One region of the Thalassolituus sp. UBA2590 genome, then DNA from elsewhere that is predicted to be linked to it. Evidence: predicted binding sites of a transcription regulator. Region 1 holds the regulator's gene; each other region holds the start of a gene.
The links. The regulator sigma-54, encoded in region 1, starts transcription at its own class of promoters, with help from an activator protein. The targets are predictions, from matches to a motif close to TGGCACNNNNNTTGCTNT.
Positions count from the first base shown of each region.

Region 2: a site for sigma-54 is predicted at 1,984-2,001, ahead of B2067_RS12925 (urease accessory protein UreD). Genes of this name have one in related genera too.
Region 3: a site for sigma-54 is predicted at 1,175-1,192, ahead of nirB (nitrite reductase large subunit NirB). Genes of this name have one in related genera too.
Region 4: a site for sigma-54 is predicted at 2,200-2,217, ahead of glnA (glutamate--ammonia ligase). Genes of this name have one in related genera too.

Region 1 covers NZ_DDKU01000053.1:715-5,218, forward strand. Annotated here, with positions in the region: gene B2067_RS04905 (KpsF/GutQ family sugar-phosphate isomerase) at 1-649, shown strand, start outside; gene lptC (LPS export ABC transporter periplasmic protein LptC) at 649-1,200, shown strand; gene lptA (lipopolysaccharide transport periplasmic protein LptA) at 1,184-1,762, shown strand; gene lptB (LPS export ABC transporter ATP-binding protein) at 1,759-2,484, shown strand; gene B2067_RS04925 (RNA polymerase factor sigma-54) at 2,629-4,188, shown strand; gene hpf (ribosome hibernation-promoting factor, HPF/YfiA family) at 4,253-4,504, shown strand, end outside.
Region 2 covers NZ_DDKU01000153.1:9,217-13,720, reverse strand. Annotated here, with positions in the region: gene B2067_RS12945 (PAS domain-containing sensor histidine kinase) at 1-236, opposite strand, end outside; gene B2067_RS12940 (response regulator) at 372-788, shown strand; gene B2067_RS12935 (TIGR03643 family protein) at 801-1,067, shown strand; gene B2067_RS12930 (TlpA family protein disulfide reductase) at 1,095-1,928, shown strand; gene B2067_RS12925 (urease accessory protein UreD) at 2,095-2,901, shown strand; gene ureA (urease subunit gamma) at 2,913-3,215, shown strand; gene B2067_RS12915 (urease subunit beta) at 3,248-3,553, shown strand; gene ureC (urease subunit alpha) at 3,553-4,504, shown strand, end outside.
Region 3 covers NZ_DDKU01000026.1:39,894-44,397, reverse strand. Annotated here, with positions in the region: partial or broken gene B2067_RS02655 (molybdopterin-dependent oxidoreductase) at 1-701, opposite strand, end outside; gene nirB (nitrite reductase large subunit NirB) at 1,299-3,863, shown strand; gene nirD (nitrite reductase small subunit NirD) at 3,925-4,257, shown strand; gene B2067_RS02640 (NarK family nitrate/nitrite MFS transporter) at 4,308-4,504, shown strand, end outside.
Region 4 covers NZ_DDKU01000056.1:23,845-28,348, forward strand. Annotated here, with positions in the region: gene B2067_RS05150 (OsmC domain/YcaO domain-containing protein) at 1-551, opposite strand, end outside; gene glnA (glutamate--ammonia ligase) at 729-2,135, opposite strand; gene typA (translational GTPase TypA) at 2,594-4,408, shown strand.

The DNA.
Region 1 (4,504 bases):
CAGCCTGCTGCCACTGCTGAAGCGTCAGGGTACGCAGCTGATCAGCATGACAGGAAATAAAGAATCCACACTCGCGAAAGCGGCAGACAGCCACCTTTATGCAGGTGTCGATCAGGAAGCCTGCCCTCTTGATCTGGCGCCGACGTCCTCGACAACGTGTGCACTCGTGATGGGTGATGCGCTGGCGATCGCGCTGCTGGAAGCAAAAGGCTTCACCGCCGAAGACTTCGCATTTTCGCACCCGGGCGGTAGCCTCGGTCGTCGTCTGCTATTGAAAGTAGAAGACATCATGCACAGTGGCGAGCAGATTCCGGTTGTCTCTCCGGAAACCTCACTGCCTGAAGCGCTGCTGATCGCCACCTCGAAAGGGCTGGGCATGACTACAGTCGCAGGCCCGGACGGCAAGCTCGCCGGTATCTTCACCGATGGTGACCTTCGTCGTGCCATCGACCATGGTGTCGATATCCGTAATGCCACCATCAAAGATGTGATGACGGTTGAATGTAAAACGACCTCACCGGGCATGCTCGCAGCAGAAGCCCTGAAAATCATGGAAGACGGCAAGATCAACGCGCTCGTCGTGCAGGACGAAGGCCGCACCGTCGGTGTTATTAACATGCACGACCTTCTGCGAGCAGGCGTCATCTGATGCGTAAGCGCTATCTACTGCTATTAGTCACCGCATTTTTCGGCGTTGCCTTTCTGGCAGTAGATCGCTACACCCGCGATATTACCGGGCAAACGACCGAACAGGTCGTTCGCGAGCCGGATTATTATGGCGAAGTACTGTTCAGTCGCCGCTACGAAAAAGACGGCTCACTGGCCGATACTTTTTACGCCGCAAAATCAGAGCACTTTCCCGAGGGCGACCTCACCGTATTCAGTGAGCCACGTCTTCTGGTCAGTTCAAAAGACGACTGGGTACTGACCGCTGACGAAGGTGTTATGCGCGGCAACGAACAGGCACTGAAATTATCAGGCAACATATTAATCAGGCCGCTCGACAGCAGTGACCCGATGCGCCTTGAAACCTCAAGGCTGACCTATCATATTGATGACAAGATCGCAGAGACTGATGAGCTGGTTACCATGACGGGTGAAAACAGCCGCATGACTGGCACCGGAATGATGTTTGACGCCACACGTCAGCGCCTCGAACTGAAAACAGGAGTCCGTACGACTTATGAACCTGTTCAATAAACTGGCCGTGATGTCGCTGTCAGTGATCGCAAGCTACACAGTCGCATTGCCGGATGACTGGCAGAAAGAAATGACGATCCTCTCAGATTCTGCAGAAATCGACCGCCGCGCAGGTACAGTTGTGTATGAAGGCAACGTCATTCTTACCCAAGGCACGCTGAAAATAGAAGCCGACCGCCTGATGATTCTGCGCAACGGCGACACCCTCGAAAAAGCCGTCGCAGAAGGCGACCGCGCCCGTTATCAGCAGCAGATTGAAGTCGGTAAACCGCTCACCACAGCCCTCGGCAACCGCATCGATTACTACACCAGCGAGCGCCGCATCATTATCACCGGCGATGCTGAGCTGGAACAGGAAGGCAATATTTTCAGCGGCGAACGCATCACCTACGACATGGCAACAGAGACCGTGCGTGCTGATGGCACCACCGCTGAGTCGTCGACCGACAGCACAGATGAAGACTCCGGCCGGATCAAAGTCGTTATCCAGCCGCCAAAACCTGAGTCCGAATCTGACTCAGAGTCTGACACGACAGAATCTCCGGAAGCAGCGACAGAATGAAAACACTGAAGGCAGAACATCTGGCCAAAAGTTACGGCGGCCGCGAAGTCGTTAAAGACGTGTCTATACGCGTTGAAAGCGGTCAGATCGTTGGTTTGCTGGGCCCTAATGGCGCCGGCAAAACGACCTGTTTCTACATGATCGTCAACCTGGTGCAGGCTGATCGTGGTCGCATCATGATCGACGACGAAGACATCAGCCACCTGCCAATGCACGGCCGCGCCCGCAAAGGCATCGGCTACCTGCCGCAGGAAGCGTCGATTTTCCGCAAGCTCAGTGTTGCCGATAACATCATGGCAATTCTTGAGACCCGTAAAGATCTCAATCGCCAGCAGCGCACCGAACAGCTCGAGCAGCTACTCAACGAATTTCATATTCAACACATCCGCGACAGCGCAGGCATGGCGTTATCCGGCGGTGAGCGTCGACGTGTCGAGATTGCCAGAGCGCTGGCAGCAGAGCCCTCCTTCATTCTGCTCGACGAACCCTTCGCCGGTGTAGATCCGATCTCAGTATCGGACATCATGGATATCATCCGTCAGCTCAAAGCGCGGGGCATCGGCGTACTGATCACCGACCATAACGTGCGCGAGACCCTCGCGATTTGCGAAAAGGCTTTCATCGTCGGTGGCGGCCACATCATCGCCGAAGGCACGGCTGAAGACGTACTGGCGAATGAACAGGTACGGGAAGTCTACCTTGGTGACGATTTCCGTCTTTGAAACTCTGACCAATGTCACGTACTGTAAGGTTATCTATTTACTCTGGTAAGCAAAATAGGTTCCATACACAAGGACTTTGCCTATAATGCTAGGTGCATCAAACAAAAAGATGGTTAGATTTTCAGGTCGTAATTACCGAGTTATATGAAGACATCCCTTCAGATTAAGATGGGCCAGCAGCTGACAATGACGCCTCAGCTGCAACAGGCCATCCGCCTCCTCCAGCTTTCAACGCTGGACCTTCAGCAGGAAATTCAGGAAGCGCTGGATTCCAACCCAATGCTGGAAAGCGAAGAGTTTGATGACAACAGCGACTCAGGAAACGAGTCCGACAACGATTCCCGCAGTTCTGATTCCGATAACAACGACAGAGACAGCCGCGAAGACCGTGAGAGCAGCTCTGACAATCAGGATTACGACAATTCCTACGATGACAATTCCTACGACGATCAGAGCGGCCAGGAATCTCTCGATGAGCAATGGTCGAGCGAGAAACTGCCCGATGACCTGCCTGTAGATAGCCAGTGGGAAGATACCTATCAGGTCAGCGCCGGAGTCGCATCAAGCTCCGGGCCGGTAGACGAAGACTTTGACTACGATTCCCGCTACGCCACCAGCGACAATCTGCAGGATCACCTGCTCTGGCAGCTAAACCTGACCCCAATGTCAGATGCTGACCGCGAAGTTGCGACCATGCTGATTGATGGTGTAGACGATGATGGCTACCTTCACACGACAGTTGAAGACGTCATTGAAGCGATGGACCCATCACTCGAGATCGAAGAAGAAGAAGTGATGGCTGTTCTTCATCGCCTGCAACAATTTGATCCGGCCGGTGTTTTCTGCCGCGACCTGCGCGAATGTCTGCTTCTTCAGCTGCATCAGCTTCCACAAGGTACCCCGTGGTTAACCGAAGCTCAGCTGATCATTCGTGATCATATTGACCTGCTTGGTAGCCGTGATTATCAGTCGCTGATGCGCCGTACCAAATTAAAGGAAGACGATCTGAAATCCGTCATGCGACTGATTAAAGAGCTGAACCCTAAGCCGGGTGCCGGTATCGCTTCAGAAGAATCTGAATACGTCATTCCAGACGTCATCGTCCGCCAGATTCGTGATGAGTGGCGTGTTGAGCTGAATCCAGAAATTGCACCCAAGCTGCGTGTGAATGCCGATTATGCATCGCTGATCCGCCGCTCAGACAGCAGTGCCGACAATACCTTCCTCAAAGATCACCTGCAGGAAGCGCGCTGGTTTATCAAAAGCCTGCAAAGTCGCAATGACACTCTGCTCAAAGTCGCAACCAAAATCGTTGAATTCCAGATAGACTTCTTTGAAGAAGGTGATGAAGGGATGAAACCGCTGGTGCTTCATGACATCGCCGAAGCGGTTGGTATGCATGAGTCAACGATCTCGCGGGTGACGACTCAGAAATACATGCATACGCCGCGCGGCATTTTTGAGCTCAAGTATTTTTTCTCCAGCCACGTCAGCACCGACAGCGGCGGGGAGTGTTCATCGACGGCCATCCGGGCGATGATCAAAAAACTGATCGCGGACGAAAACACGCGGAAGCCACTCAGTGACAACAAGATAGCAACGATGCTGGGTGAGAAAGGCATCAAAGTGGCACGGCGCACGGTAGCGAAATACCGCGAGGCTATGCTGATACCACCATCAAATGAACGTAAGCAGCTGATTTAGAGTCTGTTAGTTGAGAGTCAACAGACTTTGATTCACATACCGCCAGCGACACAGGAGACTTGGCATGCAAATCAATATCAGTGGTCATCATGTAGAAGTAACAGAAGCTATGCAGGCACACGTTGAAGATAAAATGGCTAAACTGACACGCCACAGTGACAGCATCACCACAGGGCAAGTCACACTGACTGTCGTTAAAGATCGACAGACGGCTGAAGCGACAATTCACATCACAGGTCACGACCTGCACGCCAAAGCAGAAAACGAAGATATGTATACCGCTATCGATCAGATGGTGGATAAGCTGGACCGTCAG
Region 2 (4,504 bases), on a different contig from region 1:
GGTAGATCTTCGGGGAAGATATTTTCCTGCCACCAGGCTGAGGTATGTGGAATTTCGTCGTTTTTATAACCGAAGACTCTTTTGAACTGGGGGCTCAGCCACTCTTGCTCGGGGTCTGTGAGGTCCCAATACCAGAGACCGTCCGTGGCGCCCAGCTCGAACCAGTCGAACAGATCGGCATCTTCTCTCAGTTTATTGGAGAGCTCAGTGTAGAGGTAATGAGTTTCCTTTGACATGATGACTCCCTGTGACTTCTTCCGGTGAACTCTTTTATCAGGTGACTCTTATCTCATGTGAGTCGAACACTGACTTCTTGTAGTTTTACGCAGTGGTAAGCTATTGTGGTGCAGTACTTTGAAGGTGACAACCGGATGTCTGAGATAGATGAAATATTTCTGGTCGATGATGACGACGTTGATGTGATGGCGATACGCCGTGCGCTGCAACGCGTCAGTAATCCGCCGAAGCTCATCGTTGCGAACGATGGTGAAGAAGCACTCAACCTTCTTATCGAAGGCCGGTTGAGTAAGTCATCTGTCATTGTGCTGGACATAAATATGCCACGCATATCCGGTTTTGAGCTTTTGAAGAAGCTTCGTTGTAATGTTGAGCTGCAAGCCTATCGCGACCTCCCCGTCTGGGTTATGACGACATCTGAGGCTGATCGCGATCTGGAACGCGCCGATGAGTATGATGTAGCAGGGTATATCCGCAAGACGTTTCAGAGTGCGGATGTGAATAGGATTCTGCGTCGGATATTGGGTGATGGATCAGCGGACGCAGGTTGAGAGGTAACAAGTGTGACAGGCTCCGATCGCCATTTTTCCGCAGAAGATATATCACGAATCATTGAGATGGCCTGGGAGGACCGAACGCCCTTTGAGGCGATCGAAACTCTTTTCGGGCTGCCAGAAAAAGAGGTCATCGTTCTTATGCGCAGAGAGATGAAGCCTTCATCTTTCCGCATGTGGCGCAAACGAGTCAGTGGCCGGGCCACTAAGCATCTTGCTTTGCGGCCTGCAGGTATCGACCGTGCCTACTGCCCGACTCAATACAAGCATCGCTGATCTATACAAGCGCCGCAGAGTAGCACTTTGAACAGTCTTTCGATCTTTGGTGTCAGTTTCCCTCTGGTTCCTTTTCTAGGCCTCAGCGCGCTATTGCTGATGGCCGTTGCGAATCGTGTTTTACCCGACGGAATCCCCGGCCTGGTTGATCGCATTATCTCGAGAGTGTTTGTCGCATTGGTGATCTCGCGCATGGTATTCGTCGTCCAATACCGCGATCAGTACTTTGCCGCGGAAACACCCGCATTCGCTATTGTAGATATCCGTGACCGAGGATTCGAGCCCATCGCATTCCTGGTGGTTATCGCACTGGGTATCGGGCACATGCTGCTAAGGGAAGTAGCATGGCGTAGGCCACTAATCGTCATGGTAACGATTGCTCTGCTATGGATTGGCGCAGGATTCAGCTTGTTTAAATTCACTCATAGCACGCCAGATCTGTGGCCGGAATACAGCTTTAACGACCTGACGGGTAAGTCTTTTCCGCTCAGGTCTGATGTTGCGAATGTCACGGTTGTGAATCTGTGGGCGACCTGGTGTCCGACGTGCAGGGCTGAAATGGAAGTGTTTGAACAAGCCCAGCAAGCCTACCCACATGTACGTTTTGTTATGCTCAACCAGGGGGAGAGCAAGGCTGAGGTCGCAGCCTTTATCGAAGCGGAGGGGTATCAGTTTGATAACCTATGGCTCGATATGGAAGGACGTATGGGGCACTGGTTTGGCCAGAGCGCTTTGCCTGTGACTCTCGTATTTAACAAGGAGGGTAAGCTGCTGAATGGCCGTATGGGAGCGATGTCGGCTGCTACTCTTGAACAGCTCCTTACCCAGGGTTCTGGCCTTTCACTTCCCACCCATTTCTGACTTCTTGCCGAGTTATTAAGCCCTGGTACTCAAAGGCTTCTCTTTTTGGTGCATCTGGCCTGCATTTTGCTCTGTTAGTGCACAATAAAGTGAATACAATCGTGGATACCTGATTCAGACCATGTTGCAGGCTGTAAAAAACGTTCGACCCGGCTGGCAAGCCAAGATGAATATGCGCCTTGAAAAGCGAGGCGAGCGAACCGTGATGGCTGGTCTGACGCACCATGGCCCCCTCCGCGTGCAGCGCCCCTTCTACCCTGAGGGCGAAACCAGTCACATTTATCTTCTGCATCCACCGGGCGGCGTTGTGGGCGGAGATGGCTTATCGATTGATATTGAATGCTGTCAGAACGCTCATGGTTTGTTTACTACGCCGGGAGCTACCAAGTTCTATCTGAGTGCAGGCGCGACCGCGGATGTAACACAGGTGCTTCATATTGGTGCAGGCTGTGCACTGGAATGGTTCCCTCAGGAGAGCATTTTCTTTACCGGCGCCAAAGTGAAAGCAAAAACTCAGATCGATCTTGAGGATGATGCTCATTTCATGGGCTGGGAAATCAGCTGCTTCGGGCGGCCGGTTAATGAAGAACGCTTTCTGCATGGCAAGGTGCACTCGAAGTTTTTTGTCCGACGCAACGGACGGCCCTTGTTGAGCGATCACCTGTTGGTCTCTGATCCTAAGCATCTCAGTGCGGCTGCAGGATTGCGGGACTATCCGATGCAGGGGCTGTTTGTGGCGACTGGCGGTACTGAAGCACTACTGGAGGCCTGCCGCGATGTTCTCGCTGAGGCGCAGACGAAGCTGGAAAGCCCACTTCCTGCTGGGCTGACCCTGCTGGATGATCTGATTGTTCTGAGAGTGCTGGGCATCAGCACTGAAAAAATGCAGTCGTTAATGATTCCGGTGTGGCAACTGCTGCGCCAGAAAGTATTAAATAAAGGGGCGGAAATTCCGCGAATCTGGAATACCTGACAGGCAGACTTATGGAACTGACACCAAGAGAGAAAGACAAGTTACTTATTTTTACCGCTGCTCTGTTAGCCGAGCGTCGTATGGCTCGGGGAGTAAAACTGAATTATCCGGAAGCCGTCGCCTTTATTACCGCGGCGATTATGGAAGGCGCTCGTGATGGTCGGACTGTCTCTGAATTAATGGGGCATGGCCGGACTCTCCTTACCCGCGATGACGTGATGGAAGGTGTACCCGAAATGATTCACGAAGTGCAGGTCGAAGCGACTTTCCCCGATGGTACTAAGTTAGTCACTGTTCATAACCCTATTGTCTGATCACGGCAGTTTAACGGATTGAGGAGCACGCAATGATACCTGGTGAAGTTAAGGCTGCGGAAGGCAGTATCACACTCAATGAAGGTCGTCAGACGTTAGAAATAGAAGTGGCGAATACGGGCGATCGTCCTATTCAGGTTGGATCTCACTATCACTTTTACGAAGTGAATAATTCACTGACATTTGATCGTGAAAAGACCCGCGGCTACCGACTCAATATTCCTGCGGGAACCGCAGTCCGCATTGAACCGGGGCAAACGCGAACGGTGGAATTAGTTGAGTATACCGGTGCACGGAAAGTGTATGGATTCCAGGGCAAAGTGATGGGAGACCTGTAATGACGGACAGCAATAAAACGATTTCGCGTCAGGCCTATGCCGATATGTTCGGGCCCACAAAGGGCGATAAAGTGCGCCTTGCGGATACTGAACTCTGGATTGAAGTTGAGAACGACTATACGACGTACGGCGATGAAGTAAAATTCGGCGGTGGTAAAGTAATTCGTGACGGCATGGGGCAATCACAAAGCACCTCAGAAAAAGTCATGGATTGTGTCATGACGAATGCTCTGGTCATCGATTACACCGGAATTTATAAGGCAGACATCGGTATTAAAGGTGGGCGTATTGCCGCCATTGGTAAAGCCGGTAATCCAGATGTTCAGCCGGACGTCACCATTGAAGTTGGTCCGGGTACCGACGTGATTGCCGCAGAAGGTAAGATCGTCACGGCGGGTGGTATCGACTCTCATATTCACTTTATTTGCCCACAGCAGATCGAAGAAGCACTGGCATCCGGTGTCACGACCATGCTGGGAGGTGGCACAGGCCCGACAACAGGCACCAACGCAACAACGGTAACGCCGGGCCCCTGGAATATGGCGCGCATGCTTGAAGCTGCTGACGAATTTCCGATGAACCTTGGTTTTCTGGGTAAGGGCAATGCCAGTCAACCTGAAGGTCTGCGTGAGCAGATTGCAGCGGGAGCGATTGGTCTTAAATTGCACGAAGATTGGGGAACAACGCCAGCGTCGATTGACTGCGCACTCACGGTGGCAGAAGAAACCGACACCCAGATCGCGATTCACACCGATACTCTGAACGAGTCGGGTTTTGTTGAAGACACCATTGCTGCATTTAAAGGTCGTACCATTCACACGTACCACACTGAGGGTGCGGGTGGTGGTCACGCGCCGGACATTATTAAAGCCGCCGGGCTGTCTAATGTGTTGCCGTCGTCAACCAACCCAACGCGCCCGTATACTGTAAATACAGCAGACGAACACCTCG
Region 3 (4,504 bases), on a different contig from region 1:
TTCTGTTGGTGTAAGTAGGTCAGCAGCGCATTGAACAGCGTCGTATCGGAACCCGGCTTTATTGGCAGGTGCAGGTCTGCAATGTCACAGGTTGCTGTTTTACGAGGGTCGATCACAACAACCTTCATATCCGGGCGAGCTTTCTTCGCCGCAGCCATACGTTGGAACAGGATAGGGTGGGCCCAGGCGGCATTGCTTCCGGTGATCACCAGAAGGTCAGCCTGTTCCAGGTCTTCGTAGCATCCCGGTACCGTATCACTGCCAATAGACCGTTTGTAAGAAGCAACAGCCGATGCCATACAAAGGCGGGAATTCGTATCCATATTCGCGCTGCCAATAAAGCCCTTCATCAGCTTGTTGGCAACGTAGTAATCTTCGGTCAGCAGCTGGCCAGAACCGTAGAAAGCAACGGCCTCAGGGCCGTGGGTAGAGATCACCTGACGGATCTTATCTGCCACCAGGTTCAGAGCTGTGTCCCAGTCTGTTGTCTGGCCATTCATTGTGGGGTGAAGCAAGCGGTCGGCGTGACCCAGGGTGTCATGCAGCGCGGAACCCTTAACACACAGGCGTCCGAAATTAGCAGGGTGCGACTTCATACCGGCAACGGGAGCGATATCTTCCTGAGTACCGGAGATATCCACGCCACAACCTACTCCACAGTAGGGGCATGTTGTCTGAACCTGTAATTTTTCATGACTCATAGGGGTATCCCATCACTGGACCTGATCCATCTCAGGTCTTTTCGGAGCAAAAAAAAACGCCCGCGGAGTTATCCGCGAGCGCCAATGCTCATAAACACAACACAAAACGACGACACCAACGCTGGTGTCTGGACCGCTGAATCTGGCTCCCTGCCAATGCACAAGGTCTTGTTGATTAGTAAACAAAAAAGGTGCCAAGTCTCGATTGTGACCGTGAAAATAGTGTAGGGGGCTCGCTCAACCCGCGCTACTACTGAACTTGGTTATGTAAGGGATGCTTAATCTTGCGCGATTCTGGATGCTTTTGTCTTTTCACTATGGGCTGATTTTCTCCGTGGCGTGCTTTGTCGGAGTGCAGGAGTGGGGTTTTTAGCACTCTTGTGGTGCGCAAAGTGATATTGAGTTGGCTGCCAGTTGTAAGAATGTGGGCTGGAGGCCAGACGGGCCGGACAGGAGCCGTATGTCAGTGTCGTTGGCATCCATATTGCTAAAGCCTATTCGATACTGTTTGCTGCAACGGCGTAGCAACTAAGTAGAGCAACGATGCACTTATTTAAGGAGACAAGAAGAATGTCTAAATAAGAGAGAGTCATCGCCATGAGTAAGAAGCGCATCATAGTTGTTGGTAACGGTATGGTTGGCCACAACTTCCTCGCCACTATGGCCGAATCTGATCACGCCTCAGAATTCGAACTAATTACATTTTCAGAAGAACCTCGCCTCGCTTACGACCGTGTACAGCTGAGCAAGTATTTTTCAGGCGCTACCGCGGCTGATCTCGCACTCACGACAGAATCTGAGTACGACGACTGCGGTATTACCTATTTAAAAAATGAGAAAGTCCTCGAGATCGACGCTGACAATAAAACAATAACGACCTCAACCGGTCGTATTGAAGGCTACGATAAACTCGTTCTGGCAACCGGCTCTTACCCATTTGTTCCACCGATTCCGGGTAAAGATCAGGAACACTGCCTTGTTTATCGTACGATAGAAGATCTTGAAGCAATTTCTGCGTCTGCCGAAGTATCTAAAACTGGTGTTGTTGTCGGTGGCGGCCTGCTCGGCCTCGAGGCGGCAAATGCACTTAAAGAAGCCGGTCTTGATACCCACGTTGTTGAATTCGCTCCGCGCCTAATGGCAGTGCAGCTCGATGAGGGCGGCGGTAACCTGCTGCGTCATAAGATCGAGTCGCTGGGTGTGTCAGTACACACTGAGAAAAACACCAAAGAAATTGTTGCTGGTGAAGAATGCCGCTATCGCATGAACTTTGCAGATGGCTCGCATCTTGAAACTGACATGATTCTTTTCTCCGCGGGTATTCGCCCTCAGGATGAACTTGCCCGTCAATTTGGAATTGATGTCGGCGAGCGTGGCGGCATCGTTATCAACGATTATTGCCAGACCTCGGTAGAAGATATCTACGCCATCGGCGAGTGTGCGCTTTGGGATAGCAAAATTTTCGGTCTTGTTGCTCCTGGTTATCAGATGGCCAAGGTAACTGCTACGCATATCACCGATACCCTGATTAACCTGAAAACCCCAGAGCTGGCATTTAAAGGCGCAGATATGAGCACCAAGCTTAAACTGCTGGGTGTGGATGTCGCCTCGATAGGGGATGCACATGGTCATACTGCGGGCTCTCAGTCGTTTGTGTTCAGCGATGATATTGAGGAAGTCTATAAGCGCCTTATCGTATCGGCAGATGGCAAGAAACTGTTGGGTGCAGTGTTGGTGGGTGAGACTGATTCATACGGTACTCTCCTGCAACTGATGCTCAACGATATGGATATCCCGGGTAATCCAGCTGCCTTGATCTTACCTGCATTGGGTGACGAGGCTCCAGCTGGTCTTGGTGTTACTGCATTACCTGATACGGCTCAGATCTGTTCATGCTACGACGTATCAAAGGGTGACATTGCTGCTGCGGTACAAGGTGGCTGCTGCACCATGGGAGACATTAAAGGTGCGACCAAAGCGACCTCCGGTTGTGGTGGTTGTGCTGCTCTGACTAAGCAGGTAATGGATGCCGAACTGGAAGCTCTGGGCGTAGAGGTAAATAATGATCTGTGCGAACACTTTGCCTACACCCGTGCTGAGCTGGCAGACATTATTCGTGTAAAAGGCTATGCCACCTTTAAAGATGTATTACAGGGGCATGGTAAGGGACACGGCTGTGAAATCTGTAAGCCGACCATTGGCTCTATTCTGGCTTCTTACAAGAACGAGTATGTCCTGAAAGATGATCTGATGCCGCTGCAGGATACCAACGATATTTTCCTCGGCAATATGCAGAAAGATGGTACTTACTCAGTAGTACCGCGCGTACCGGGTGGTGAGATTACTCCCGATAAACTTATTGCCATTGGTGAGGTCGCTAAAGAGTTTGACCTCTATACGAAAATCACGGGTGGTCAGCGAATCGACTTATTTGGTGCACAACTGCATGAGCTGCCAAAGATCTGGGAAAAGCTGATTGCCGCTGGTCTCGAAACAGGGCATGCCTACGGTAAAGCGCTTCGTACCGTGAAGTCGTGCGTAGGAAGCACCTGGTGTCGTTATGGTGTTCTTGATTCTGTCTCTATGGCTGTCGCTCTTGAACATCGCTACAAAGGGCTTCGTGCACCGCACAAAATTAAGTTCGGTGTTTCCGGGTGTACTCGCGAATGTGCCGAAGCACAATCAAAGGATATCGGTGTAATTGCAACCGAGAGTGGCTGGAACCTGTACGTCTGTGGTAACGGCGGTATGCGTCCTCGCCATGCTGATCTGTTTGCAACAGATCTGGACGATGAAACTCTGATCAAATACATCGACCGTGTGCTCATGTTTTATGTTCGTACAGCGGATCGCCTGCAACGTACCTCTGTATGGCTTGAGAACCTTGAAGGTGGTCTCGATTATCTGCGCGAAGTGGTTATCGATGACAAGCTGGATATCTGTGGCGAGCTTGAAAATGACATGACTCGTGTCGTGGGTACTTATCAGTGTGAGTGGAAAACTACCGTTGAATCTCCTGAGAAACTCAAACGCTTCAGTCACTTTATTAATGCCGCAGAAGAAGACAACAACCTTCTCTATGTGCGTGAGCGAGGGCAGCGACGCCCGGCGACTGATAACGAGCGTATCGAACTGGTTGAGTTAACGGCAGAGAAGCACTGATCTCTGGCAGACCTTAATAGAATTAAAGTATGCAGCAACGCCTGCATGCAGGAGAAAAATGATGACTGACTGGACAAATATTTGTTCTCTTGAAGATCTGGTTCCCGATACTGGCGTATGTGCGCTGGTGGAAGGAAAACAAGTAGCGGTATTCCGCTTTGGTGATGGCGAGACTGTATACGCGATCAGTAATTATGATCCGTTCGGAAAGGCGAACGTACTGTCGCGCGGAATTCTGGGCTCGATAGGTGAGCGTCCTGTGGTAGCGTCTCCGCTTTACAAGCAGCACTTCGATCTTTCGAATGGCGAGTGCCTGGAAGATGATGCAGTGAAGTTGGAGCACTTCCCAGTACGCATTGAGAACGGAATTGTACAAGTGAGATCAGCCGCGTAAGCGGCTCTCCCTGCAATCATATTGCTTTTATATCGTTACTAAGGCCATTTATGACCTCTGAAAAATTTAATATCTTCTCATTCACCGGGAAGATGAAGATTCTGCACCTCAGCTGGATTGCATTTTTTATTACTTTTGTTGTTTGGTTTAACCACGCACCATTATTAATGGCAATTGCAGACAGCCTGGGGCTGGCACCGTCAGAAATTAAGACGCTGCTGATCCTGAATGTTGCACTGACTATTCC
Region 4 (4,504 bases), on a different contig from region 1:
TTGCGCCATGATGTGACCTCAATTCGCATACCAAGATCCGCCAGCAGGCCCGTCATCTTCGCAATAGTCTGCTCCAGCGGAAGGTCCTTACCGGTAATGTGGGTACCTTCACCCGCCAGTTCAGGGACATCAAGCAGCGCCTGCGCATCATCATCGAGGTTCTCAACCACGTCGATCTGGAACTCAGGCCCCGTCTGAACCACCTTCTTTACCGTGCAACGATCGATCGAACGGATAATGCCGGTTCGGTCCTTGTCAGAAATATCTTCTGGCAGCTCAACGTCGATTTTGAAGATCTGGTTATAGCGGTTTTCTGGGTCAACGATATTGTTCTGGGAAAGGCGGATATTCTCAGTGGGGATATCGCGGGCGTTGCAGTACACCTTTACAAAGTAGGCCGCACAGAGCGCCGACGATGCCAGAAAGTAATCAAATGGTCCGGGCGCTGAGCCATCGCCTTTATAACGGATCGGCTGATCAGCGATTACGCTGAAGTCATCGAACTTGGCTTCGAGTCGGAGGTTGTCGAGGAAGTTGACCTTGATCTGCATGGTGGCGCACCGGAAAAGAGTATCTGTGCGCCATTATCCAGTTTTGGGAAGCGATGTCGCCTTAGTCTCTTCTCGGGGATAAGATCCCCTCCTACAAACACCCGCGAAATCGTATTTTCTACAGGCACAAAAAAGGGCCGCCGAAGCGACCCTCTTTCAACTCAGATAATCCGAAGATTACACAGAGTAGTACATGTCGAACTCTACTGGGTGAGTAGTGTGTTCTACACGGTGAACTTCTTCCATCTTCAGCTCGATGTAAGCTTCGATCATGTCTTCGGTGAACACGCCACCAGCAGTCAGGAAGTCTTTATCAGCTTCGAGGCTTTCCAGAGCTTCACGCAGTGAGCCACAAACCTGTGGAATCTGAGCAGCTTCTTCAGCTGGCAGGTCGTACAGGTCTTTGTCAGCTGCATCGCCAGGGTGGATCTTGTTCTTAACACCGTCCAGGCCAGCCATCAGCATAGCTGCGAACGCCAGGTATGGGTTAGCCGTTGGATCTGGGAAGCGAGCTTCAATACGCTTACCTTTAGGGCTTGCAACGTATGGGATACGGATAGAAGCAGAGCGGTTACGGGCAGAGTATGCCAGCATTACTGGAGCTTCAAAGCCTGGGATCAGACGCTTGTAAGAGTTAGTAGACGGGTTGGTAAACGCGTTCAGTGCTTTAGCGTGCTTGATGATACCGCCGATGTAGAACAGGGCAGTTTCAGACAGGCCAGCATAGCCGTCACCAGCGAACATGTTTTCGCCGTCTTTCCAGAAAGACTGGTGTACGTGCATACCAGAACCGTTATCGCCAACAACTGGCTTAGGCATGAAGGTAGCAGTTTTGCCGTAAGCAGCTGCAACGTTGTGTACAACGTACTTCAGCATCTGAACTTCGTCAGCTTTCTTAACCAGAGTGTTGAACTTAACGCCGATTTCGTTCTGACCAGCGTTTGCCACTTCGTGGTGGTGTACTTCTACGTCCTGACCGATTGCGATCAGTGTGTTACACATAGCAGCACGGATGTCGTGCAGGCTATCAACTGGTGGTACTGGGAAGTAACCGCCTTTAACACGTGGACGGTGGCCCAGGTTGCCGCCTTCTACTTTAGAAGCAGTTGCCCATGCGCCTTCGTCAGAGTTGATTTTGTAGAAGTTGCCCTGCATGTCAGAGCCCCAGGTTACGTCATCAAAGATGAAGAATTCTGGCTCTGGACCGAAGAATGCAGTGTCACCAAGACCAGTAGACTGCAGGTAAGCTTCAGCGCGCTTAGCAACAGAACGTGGGTCACGCTCGTAACCTTGCATAGTTGAAGGCTCGATGATGTCACAACGCAGGATCAGAGTAGCGTCTTCAGTGAACGGATCCATGTACGCAGTTTCGTCATCTGGCATCAGGATCATGTCAGATTCGTTGATGCCCTTCCAACCAGAAATAGAAGAACCATCGAACATCTGGCCAGTTTCGAAGAATTCTTCGTCAACATAAGAAGCCGGAATAGTAACGTGCTGTTCTTTACCCTTGGTGTCAGTGAAGCGCAGGTCTACCCACGTCACTTCATTCTCTTTGATCAGGTTCAGAGTGTTCTCTGACATTGTCTTTCTCCAGATGCTGGTTCTATTAAGTTCGGGGCTCGCCCCGGATTCCATGCTCACTGTTAGAGCAAGTAGTGTGCCATTTTGGACATCACTGCAAACCCACTACTTACGGGCTAGACCGGAATGTCGCACACTCTGAATGCACCTCTATGAATCACACATCTGGCAATGTGCACTATTTTGATGCAATTATTTCCTTCCATCGGTGTGCGATTTCAGGCCCGCACAGTATATGTTCACAGCCCCCCTGCCGTATATGCTCTTTGGTGCAAATCCACGCCTTTTTTATCCTGCCTTCTGGCGTACCGAAACCTCTTGTGTATTCCTGCGACACGGCATGAAAGAAATATCCCAGCTGTAATGTGTTTCAGGTATACTCCGCGCTCAAATTTTAACCTGCTCCTGACTCTGCTGACGCAGTGCCATCAGGGCTCACAATTCTGAAGGCTACTGTTGTGATTGAGAATCTCAGAAACATCGCCATCATCGCCCACGTTGACCACGGTAAAACTACTCTGGTCGACAAGCTCTTAGAGCAGTCCGGTACTCTGGACCGCAATCAGGGCGGTGAGCGCGTGATGGACTCCAACGATCAGGAGAAAGAACGCGGTATTACCATTCTGGCGAAGAACACCGCCATTAAATGGAACGACTACCGTATTAACATCGTCGACACCCCTGGACACGCCGACTTCGGTGGCGAAGTAGAACGTGTTATGTCGATGGTTGACTCAGTGTGTCTGCTGGTAGACGCGGTTGATGGCCCTATGCCTCAGACCCGTTTCGTAACTCAGAAAGCATTCGAGCGCGGCCTGCGTCCTATCGTTGTTATCAACAAAATTGACCGTCCGGGTGCACGTCCTGACTGGGTAATGGACGAAATCTTCGACCTGTTCGACCGCCTCGGCGCGACCGAAGAACAGCTCGATTTCCCTGTGATTTACGCTTCCGCCCTGAACGGTATTGCTGGCGATGATCCTGACAACATGGCTGACGACATGACGCCACTGTTCCAGATGATCGTTGACCACGTTGAAGCTCCAAAAGTTGAGCTCGATGGCCCGTTCCAGATGCAGGTTTCTGCACTCGACTACGACAGCTTCGTGGGCGTTATCGGTGTTGGCCGCATCACTCGCGGTAAGCTGAAGCCGGGTACTGACATCCAGCTGATCACTGCGGAAGGCAACACCCGCAAAGGTCGCATCCAGCAGGTAAAAGGCTTCCACGGCCTGAACCGTGTCGACGTTAATGAAGCTGCGGCCGGTGACATCGTTTGTATCTCGGGTATCGACGGCCTGAACATTTCTGACACCCTGTGTGCTGTCGGCAATGTTGAAGCTCTTCCGCCACTGACGGTTGATGAGCCTACCGTAAGCATGACCTTCCAGGTGAACGACTCGCCATTTGCTGGTAAAGAAGGTAAGTACGTTACCTCGCGTAATATTAAAGACCGTCTTGAACAGGAACTGATCCACAACGTGGCTCTGCGTGTTGAAGAAGGTGACAGCCCGGAGAAATTCAAAGTCTCTGGCCGTGGTGAACTGCACCTGTCGGTACTGATTGAAACCATGCGTCGCGAAGGCTTCGAAATGGCCATCGGTAAGCCGGAAGTGGTTCAGAAAGAAGTCGACGGTGAGCTGCAGGAGCCATACGAGCAGGTTGTTATCGACATCGAAGACGAGCACCAGGGTTCCATTATGGAAGAAATGGGCAACCGTCGCGCTGAAATGACCAACATGGTTCCTGATGGCAAAGGCCGTACGCGTCTTGAGTTCATCATGCCAGCACGTGGTCTGATCGGTTTCCGTAACCAGTTCCTGACCATGACGTCCGGTTCAGGCATCCTGACCAACGTGTTTGACCATTACGGTCCGGTTCAGACCGGTCTGGGCTCTACCCGCCACAACGGCGTACTGGTTTCTATGGTTGCTGGTAAGGTTCTGGGTTATGCCCTCTTCACTCTGCAGGAACGTGGTCGTCTGTTCGTATCACCAGCGACTGAAGTGTACGAAGGCATGATCGTGGGTCTGCACAGCCGTGATAATGACCTGGTGGTTAACCCAACCAAGGCTAAGCAGCTGACCAACGTCCGTGCATCCGGTACCGATGAAGCGATCAACCTGACACCACCAGTGAAACACACCCTGGAGCAGGCACTGGAATTCATCGAAGACGACGAACTGGTAGAGGTGACTCCTACCAGCATCCGTCTGCGTAAGAAACTGCTGACCGAAAACGAACGTAAGCGCGCCAAGCCTAAGAAGAGCTGATAGCAACGACGTTTGAATAAAAAAGCCCGGCCGAGAAATCTGCCGGGCTTTTTATTTGCTATCTGGTAGCGATTTATTTGGGATAAGAAATACGCG